One region of the Roseateles amylovorans genome, then DNA from elsewhere that is predicted to be linked to it. Evidence: riboswitches for the same ligand, from Rfam matches in the RefSeq annotation. Region 1 holds a riboswitch; the other holds the start of a gene.
What was found. A riboswitch is a leader RNA that binds a small molecule or an ion and turns the genes downstream of it on or off. The one in region 1 is predicted to bind cyclic di-GMP.

Region 2: another riboswitch for cyclic di-GMP. It lies ahead of N4261_RS08690 (S53 family peptidase); the one in region 1 lies ahead of N4261_RS12755 (two-partner secretion domain-containing protein).

The regions. Positions count from the first base shown of each region.
Region 1 is NZ_CP104562.2:3,014,839-3,019,378, forward strand. It holds gene N4261_RS12745 (hypothetical protein) at 1-531, shown strand, start outside; gene N4261_RS12750 (hypothetical protein) at 690-1,187, shown strand; cyclic di-GMP riboswitch class I at 1,757-1,859, shown strand; gene N4261_RS12755 (two-partner secretion domain-containing protein) at 1,939-4,540, shown strand, end outside.
Region 2 is NZ_CP104562.2:2,024,261-2,028,800, reverse strand. It holds gene N4261_RS08695 (Rossmann-fold NAD(P)-binding domain-containing protein) at 1-586, opposite strand, end outside; cyclic di-GMP riboswitch class I at 909-995, shown strand; gene N4261_RS08690 (S53 family peptidase) at 1,091-3,211, shown strand; gene N4261_RS08685 (TAXI family TRAP transporter solute-binding subunit) at 3,392-4,363, opposite strand.

The sequences.
Region 1 (4,540 bases):
TGGACCTCCGAGATCCTGGCAGCTGGCGCCACCCAGGACGACATCCTGCGCTTTTCGCTCACGCTGCTGCCCGCCAGCGGCGGTCCCGGACAGACCCTGACGTTTCCCGGACCGGGCGATCCCTGCTGCGGCGGCTCGGTTCAAACCGTTGGCAGCTTCTCCATCGGTGCGACCGGCATGTTCGCGTTGCCCACGGTCTGGAGCCTCTCGATCGACCAACTGACCATCGCGCCGACCGGACGTTTCGAGCAACTGAGCCTGAGCACCTCCAACACCCGCGATTCGATTTCTGGCGAGCTCGAGACCTGGAATGTGCGGTCGGGGTCGCTGTCGGCATCGCCCGGGGTGTGGTTCATGGCCGTGGTCCCGGAAGTCTCATCCCTCGTCCTGATGATCGCGGGCCTGCTGATCCTGGTCGTGCTGCGAGCGACGGGACGGCGCGTCCGGTGGCCGGGCGCGACCCAGGATGCGGGTCGCCAGGAATCGTGGTCCGGGCGCACCGACCATCCTTCCTTGGGGGGACAGACCTGATCCATGTGAGTGCTTTGTGCGGAATTCCCGATGGCGGTCGTTGACGGAACAGACTTGTCGCGCCTGAGCTGCAAGGGTTCGGCCTGAGGGCGGCGGGCTCGCGGACACTCCCGGCCGGAGGGTCGAGACGACCCCGTTCAGACAGGGAGAACCGCACCATGGCTCGTTGCGCGTATTGCGACACCACCATTCTTTTCGGCGGCAAGTCGCAAGGCGACCGGCGCTACTGCAACAACACCTGCATGGCCAACGGCGCCATGGCGCAGGCGGCTGCGCAATTGAGCGATGCGGATGTCCGCTACCACGTCACCTTGGTCCACCGCGGCAACTGCCCGCAATGCAGCGGCCAGGGGCCGGTGGATGTGCATACCTCGCACCGTGTCTGGTCCGCCGTGCTGATGACCCAATGGTCCAGCCGGCCGATCATCAGCTGCCAACGCTGCGGCAACAAGCGCAAGCTGGGCGATGCGGCGTTCTCGCTGGTCCTGGGCTGGTGGGGCTTCCCTTGGGGCCTGGTGATGACGCCGGTGCAGGTGGTGCGCAACATCGCCGGCGCCTTCAGCGGCCCGAAGCCGGATGTGCCGTCCGATGCGCTGGAAAAGCAGATGCGCCTGCGTCTGGCCGCCCATCTGTTGTCGCGCCAGCAAGGCGATTGAGCGCGGGAGCGCTCCAGCGGGCCCTTTGCCCTTGGCTATCTGCTATCTGCTATCGGATCTCGGATCTCGGATCTCGGATTCCGGCTATCCGGCTATCCGGCTATCCGGCCCATGGACCATTGGGCCTTTAGGCATTTGGTCGATCATGGTCGACTGACTCATTTGTTGAGCCGCCCGCGGTCGAGCGACGGCGGGCGTCGCATTCTTTCAACGCTGTGGCGTGTGTACGCGCCGTTGGGGTCGACCCACCTGGGATTGCTCAAGATTTCACTTCCCCCTCAGGGGTGAACTCACGAGGGATCGAGCGCGCTCGATCGGGGGAATGAGATTTGCGGGCGACATCTCATTTTGGTTCTTGCCCCTCCATCGAGCCCTTGCGGCGATTCGCGTCCCCATCGAGGTTCTCTCGCATCGATGGCCGGCAGTGAGGCGGTCGCCAAGCCCGCTCTTCGGCCGGGTTAATGCATCGGGATTGACGGCGTCAATCACCTTTAAACAGATCAATTTCCGGGTTTGCTGCTCGATAGCATCGATGGCTTCTTGCGAGGCGGTCGGTGTATCGGCGGCCTGGCGGCCCAGGGCAAAACCGGTGTGAACCGGTGACGCAAAGCCACCGGTCTCTCGGACCTGTCGACTGCTCGACACGTTCCTGGAGATAGCGGGGTTGCCGGTTCGGCGCGGTCCGGATCGTGATGAAGCGTCGCGGCGTGATGCGCGGTCTTGGGTGCACGTTCAACCTGAGTCTGTCGCGATGAACCGCCTTCAATACCGAATCGTTTTCAACCAGCAACGCGGCCAGTTGATGGCGGTGGCCGAGACGGTGCGCAGCCAGGGCAAGGGCGCCGCGGGCGAGAGTGACGGCCCATCGCGCCGGGCGCTGACCTCCGAGGCGTCGGTGCCTGCGGTGTCTCGTGGCCCGCCGGCGCTGCTGGGCTTGGTGGCGGCCATGGCCATGTCGATGGCGCTGACTGCGGCGCTGACGCTCTCGCCCGACGCGCAAGCGCAGATCAAGCCCGACGCCACCGCGCCCAAGAACCAGCAGCCCACGGTGCTCACTGCGCCCAATGGCACGCCGCTGGTCAACATCCAGACGCCGAGTGCGGCGGGGGTCTCGCGCAACACCTACAGCCAGTTCGACGTCAACCCGTCGGGCGTCATCCTCAACAACTCGCGGGGGGAGACCAGCACGCAGCTCGGCGGCTGGGTGCAGGGCAATCCGTGGCTGGCCAAGGGCGAGGCGCGGGTCATCCTCAACGAGGTCAACAGCAGCAACCCAAGCCAGCTCAAGGGCTTCGTGGAGGTGGGCGGACGCCGGGCCGAGGTGGTCATCGCCAACCCGGCCGGCATCGTGGTCGATGGCGCAGGCTTCATCAACGCCAGCAGCGCCACGCTGACCACCGGCACTGCGCGCTGGGGCGCGGACGGCAGCCTCACCGGCTTCGGCGTGCAGGGCGGCCTGATCCGCATCGACGGTCAGGGGTTGGACGCGAGCCAGACCGACTACACCGCGCTCCTGGCCCGCGCCGTGGAGATCAATGCGGGCCTGTGGGCCAAGGACGTGCGCATCGGCACCGGCACGCAGGTGATGGGTGCCAACCTGAATGCGGGAGGTGAGGCCCTGGCGCCCACCGGCGAGCGGCCTCGCTACGCGCTGGACAGCACCGCCCTGGGCGGGATCTATGCGCAGCGAATCACGCTGGTCGGCACCGAGGATGGCCTGGGGGTGCGCCAGGCCGGGCAACTGATCGCCGGGCAGCTCACGCTCAATGCGCAGGGCTGGCTGGACAACACCGGCACCGTCTATGCGCAGGACGCCGCACCCGCCAACGGCGAGGCGGCGCTCACGGTGCGGATGTCGCAGGGCGTGCGCAACGCTGGCTGGCTGGCGGCCAAGGGCTCGGCCACCCTCAGCGGCGGGCAACTGCAGGGCGAAGCGGGCAGCGTCACGGCCGCAGGCCTCAATGACGACGGCACACTCACTGCCGGCGCGGGCAACCTCACGCTGACGGCCGAGGGCCTGTCGCGCCAGGCCGGCCAAGTGCTGGCCGGTGCGGCGCTGCAGGCGTCCGGCGACTCGTTCGATGCCACGGGTGCGCAGTTCCAGGCGGCGCGCATTCAGCTGTCCGCGGCGGCGCTGCGCGCCGACAACGCGCAGCTCTTCTCGACCGGGACGCTGGACCTTCGCTCCGGCGGTCTGTTGAGCACGCAGGGCGCGTCCCTCGTTGGGCAACAACTGCTGATCGCAGCGACCGATCTGGACAACACCCGAGGCGAGTGGCTGCATCTGGGCAGCGAGGCGCTGTCGGTGTCGGTGAGCGGCAACCTGATGACCGATGGCGGCCGCATCGCCAGCAATGGGCGGGAGTTCGTGCTCTCGGCCGGCCAACTGAGCGGCGTGCAAGCCCGTCTGGAGCACTACGGCAGCGGCGCGATGCGCCTGAGCGCGGTGGACGCCGATCTGCGAGGCGCCGCCCTCAGCACCAACGGCGCGTTGGAGGTGTCGGCCGGCCGGCTGCAGCTCGACAGCGCGGACGTGCTGGGCCGCAGCGTGCAGCTGCAGTCTGAGGGCGCACTGTCGCTGCGTCAGGCGGTGGTGCGCAGCAGCGGTGCCACGTCGCTGAGCGCGGACAGCCTCGACAACCGTGGCGGGCAGGTGCTGGCGGATGCGGGGCTCGCCGTGCAGGTGCGCTCGTCCATCCAGAACGATGGCGGTCAGCTCCAGGCGGCGCAAGGCGGGTTGAGTCTCTCCGGTCAAGGTGCGCTGAGCAATCGGGCGGGGATGATCGCGGCGCGGGATGCGGTGTCGATTCAAGCGGCCTCGCTGAGTCAGGAGCACGGTGGGCTCGTCAGCGGGCAGGATGTGCAGTTGAGGCTGCAAGGCGGGCTGGTTCAAGACAGCGAAGGGAAGGGCGCGGCTGGCGCATCGAGCATCGTGGCCGCGCGGGATCTCACGGTCGATGCGCGGACGGTTAACAGCCAGGGTGCGCTGCGCGCAGGAACATCGGCGACGCTCGCGACGGTCGACTCTGCCACCTTCGGCGGATCGGTTTACGGAGGCGCCTCGCTGCGCGCGACGTCCGGGACTGATCTGTCCATCACTGGTCTCTTCGGATCGCAAGGCGATGCCTCGGCGCAGGCTGGACGTGCACTGAGAGCGTCGTCGACATCGACGATGGCCGCCGGTCTGCTCACCGACGGTCGCATCGCGGAGCGCGGCACGCTGACCGTGGTTGCGAACGAAGCCGCAGTGCAAGGCCAAGTGCTGGCGGCCGACGCTGCGCTCAGCGCTCAGCAGTTGGACCTCAGCCGCAGCCAGATCTCGGTCGGGCATGGCGTGACGTTGCAGTCCACGC
Region 2 (4,540 bases), 990 kb from region 1:
AGGCGCCCACGGCCTCGTCCACCTCGGCCTGAAGCGCCGGCACGCCGGCCTGCCCGGCGGCAGCTCGAGCCCGGCTCAACGCGGCCTCGGCGGACCCGGTGCGCAGCGTCCGCAGCGCGATCTCGGCATGGGCCAGTTCAGCCACGGTCTGCAGCGCGGGCGAGACCAGGCGCCGCACGTCCAGGGTCTGCAGGGCTGACGCTGCAGCGTCAAGGCGGCCCAGCAGCAACAGCCGTCGCACCGCGATCAGCCGGGCGTGCAGGGCATTGCCATGGTCGCCGCGATCGGCCAACGCAGCGGCAGCGGTCTCCAGGGGTCGGAGCGACCCGCCCAGGTCCCGCAAAGCCAAAGCCACTTCGGCCTCGGCCACCGTGCATCGCGCCCGGGCCAGCACCTCCTCCGGTCCGAACCGTCGCCTGGCGCTGCTCAGCAGCTCGCGTGACCGCGCCAACTCCCCGAGCTGCGCCATCGCGATGCCGCGCAAGGCCAGCGCGGGCGGATCGTTGCGCAAGGCCACGCGGTTGAGCGCACTCAGCGGATCGCCGGCCATCAACGCGCGGCCCGCCGCGGCAATCAGGGAATCCATCATGGACCAAGCCTACCCCGACCGGCCGCCGACCCTGGCAGGTCGGCACTCACCGCGAGACCGTGGCGCGGGACCGACCCACCCCGCGCCGACAGGGCAAGCGATGCCCGTGTTCATCGGCCTCATCCCGCATCGAGCTGCACCAAACCGCACCGAAGCTTGCAGTGAGCTGACGGTCAAATGCGGGTCACGTCCGGCAAAGCCGTGCTCATTTCACGCGGCGATCTGCCGTCTTGTAACGCCCTCTATCCTTGCCGTACAGCCCCAACTAAGGTGCAGCCCAGTTGCGATGAGTACCAGGTCCTGGGCGATCGCAAGCTTCGATGTCTGAGGGCAAACCCGTTGAAAAGCGGGGACGCAAAGCCACCGGCCTACCGCGCGACAGCGCCACGGCAGCGGGGTTGCCAATGAGAAGGCCCGGCCCTGCGCCGGACCTGTCACTGTCGCCGGTGACCGTTGTGTTCGCGTGGCCCTCGCCCTGGTTTGAATCGCCCGAGGACCCCCATGCGACAGCTCGCCCCCGCGAAGACCTCCCACCGCAGCGCTCTGTGGCTGTGCGCCGTGTCGGCCGCCGCCCTCAGTGCCTGCGGCGGTGGACAAGACACCTCGGCGGACACCGCCGCCGCCGCCAGTACCGCCGCGTCGGCCCCGCTGGTGTTCAAGCTCGCCCAACCGGACGCGACCGCGACCGTCGAAGGCGCCACCGTCCAGGCCCAACCGACCTTCCACGCCGCGCCGGTGATCCTGGACGAGCCCGCCGATACCGATCCGGCGAATCCGTCCGCCACCGCGCTGCAGGCGCCGCATTCACAGCACATCCCGGCGGCCCTGGCGGGCTTGTCCACCCAGCGGCTGAGTCTGGACGCCCTGCTGTTCGCTCAGCGCAGCCGGGCGCTCGCCAGCGGCAACGGCCAGGCCGCGCCTCAAGCATCCGGCGCCGCCGTCACCACCTACACCCCGGCGCAGATCCGCGCCGCCTACGGCATGCCGGCCTTGCTGGGCGCCGGCGCCACGCTCACCGCCGCGCAGGCCGCCGCCCTGGGCGCCGGCCAGACGGTCTACATCGTCAACGCCAAGCACAATCCCAACGTGGCAGCGGAACTGGCCGCCTTCAATGCGAAGTTCGGTCTGCCCACCTGCACCACCAAGGCCATTGCCACCAATACCGCGCTGCCGCTGGCCGCCGCGTCGGCCAAGACCTGCGAGTTCTCGCAGGTCTACGCCACACCGACCGGCACCCTGACCGCGACCGCACCCGGCTATGACTCGGGCTGGGCCACCGAAATCGCACTGGACGTGCAATGGGTCCACGCCACCGCGCCGCTGGCGCGGCTGGTGTTGATCGAAGCCGTCGACGCCTCGTTGAACAGCCTGATCGGCGCCATCAAGCTGGCCAATGCCATGGGTCCCGGCGTGGTCTCGATGAGCTTCGGCGCGAATGAGGGCACCTACACCGCCGCCTACGACAGCGCCTTCACCGGCGCCAGGATGACCTATCTGGCGGCCACCGGCGATTCCGGCGTCGCAGTCAGCTGGCCCTCGGTCTCGCCCTATGTCGTCGCCGTCGGCGGCACCACGCTGAGCTACAACGGCACCGGCGCGCGCAGCGAGGTGGCGTGGTCGGGCACGGGCGGCGGCGTCAGCGCCTACACCACCAAGCCGAGCTACCAGGCGGCCAACGTGCCCGGTTTCACCGGTTATGCCCGCCGGACCGTCGCCGATGTGGCCTTCAATGCCGATTCGGCCACCGGTCAGTACGTCGCCGTGATGACGCCCGGCTCAGCGGCCGTCAATTGGATGAGCGTGGGCGGCACCAGCCTGTCCACGCCGCAATGGGCCGGACTGATCGCCATCGCCAACGCCCAGCGCGCGCTGTCCGCCAAGCTGCCGTTGGGTATGCCGCACGCCGTGCTGTACGGACAGATCGGCGCGGTGCCCGGCAACTACGCCAGCGCCTTCGCCGACATCACCCAAGGCCGACACGGCAGTTGCAGCCTGTGCGTGGCCAAGACCGGCTATGACGAGTTGACCGGTCTGGGAACACCCCACGTGAGCAGCCTACTGGCGTTGCTCAGCGGCAGTACGGCGCCCGCGGCCGCGCCGGTCGCGCCGAGTGTGAGCAGCGCCACCGTGAGCGGTCAGCCAGGCGTCGCGCTGAAGTACACCGTCGCCGTGACCGCGCCGAATGCCGTGACCTACGGCCTCACCGGCGCTCCCGGCGGCATGAGCATCAGCACCGCCGGTCTCATCAGTTGGGCCAGTCCGGTGGCCGGCCGCTACAGCGTCACGGTCAAGGCCACGGACACCAAGACCGGACTGAGCGGCCAGGGCGTGCTGAGCGTCACCATCGCGAAGGCCGGGCCGGTCATCACCTTCAGCCCGATGAAAGGCGTCGCCGCCAAGGCGCTGACCGGCAGCTTCAGCATCACCGATGCCACCTCCACGCCGACCTCGATCGCCATCACCGGCGTGCCCGCCGGCATGGGCTTCTCGATCAGCGGCCTGACCGTCACCGCCAAGTGGCCCAGGCCGGTGACCGGCAACTACACGCTCAAGGTCACGGTGAACGATGCGGCCGGCCTGAGCAGCACCGTCAGCATTCCGGTGACGATCACCGCGAAATGATCGACCATTGACCGACGGCTGGCGCCTGCGCGCCGGCCCCCGTCCCCGAACGCCGGTGGTGCCGAGAGGCCCGCCGGCGTTTTCTCATCAGTCACGCGACTTCGGTCCACCGAGGTTCGCTGAGGCCAGCCGAGGTCTGCCGAGGTCGGCTTCACGCCGCCCAGAGACGCTCAGAACCACTCACCGCGACCGCACCGCCGCATGCAGCAAGTCCTCCGACGGCGCACTCGCCCGCGTGGTCTCCAGCGTGCTGAACCGGGCCTGCGGCAATGCCGCTGCCCATGCCGGGGCCACCGCCTGGATCGCCGCGAGCAGCCGTTGAGCGCGTTCCAGTGGGAGATCCTCGCGGACCAGGATGAAGTTCATCGACCCCACCGTGGGCAGCGTGGCGTCGATGCCGGGATAGGTGCCCGCGGGAAGTTCCATCGGCTTGAGCAGCGGATAACGGGCCAGGATGCGGGGAATCTGTTGCGCCGAGGGTGCCAGGAAGCGCGCCCCACCCGGCGACTGCGCCAGTTGGACAAAGCCGGGCCACCCTTCGCCCGCGCCCCACAGGCCGCGGGCCTTGCCGTCGATCACCAGCTTGGGCGAATCGGCCGCCCGGTCCACATACAGCGCCTGGAAATCGCGGTCGATGTCCAGATCCAGCGCACCCAGTACCTGCCGGGCCAGGGTCACCAGCCCGCTGCTGCGCACGCCGAACACCACCGGCTGACCCACCAGATCCTCCAGCCGACGCGCCGACGACGCCCGCGGCACCGCCAACAGACCGGGGCTGGGATACATCGCCAACAAGATGCGCAAGGGCTGCGACGCGCCCGCTTGCAGCACATCGCCGGCACTGGTGCCCTGGATGAGGGCGGCATCGACCTTGCCTTCGCGCAGCAGCGGCAGGTTCTCCTCCGTGCCGCGTGTGGGCTGCGCACGCAGGCGTTCGCCCCCGGCATGGGCATTCACCAGCCGCGCCAGCGTCTCCCCATACAGCGCAAAGCCGCCGCCGGGTGTGGAGGTCGCCAACACCAGCGGGGCCGCGTCGCCCGTGGGCGCCTGCGCGCGCGCAGCGCTTGGCAGTGCCAGCGCCACCGTCGACATCGAGGTGGCGGTCAACAGCACGCGGCGTCGGCTCAGGGGAAAGCGAATCAGACGGTTCATGGGGGCTCCTGCATCGCCCCCGTGGATCAGCGCATCAATGCGGCAACGCATCAACGTGGCAGCGCATCAAAGCGTCACGTTTCAGCGCACCAACGCAAAACGCGACCATGCGTCAGCGCCTCATCCAGCCATCCGCTGGGTGTTGAAGAAATCAGAGGGCGGGCGTCGCATCGTACG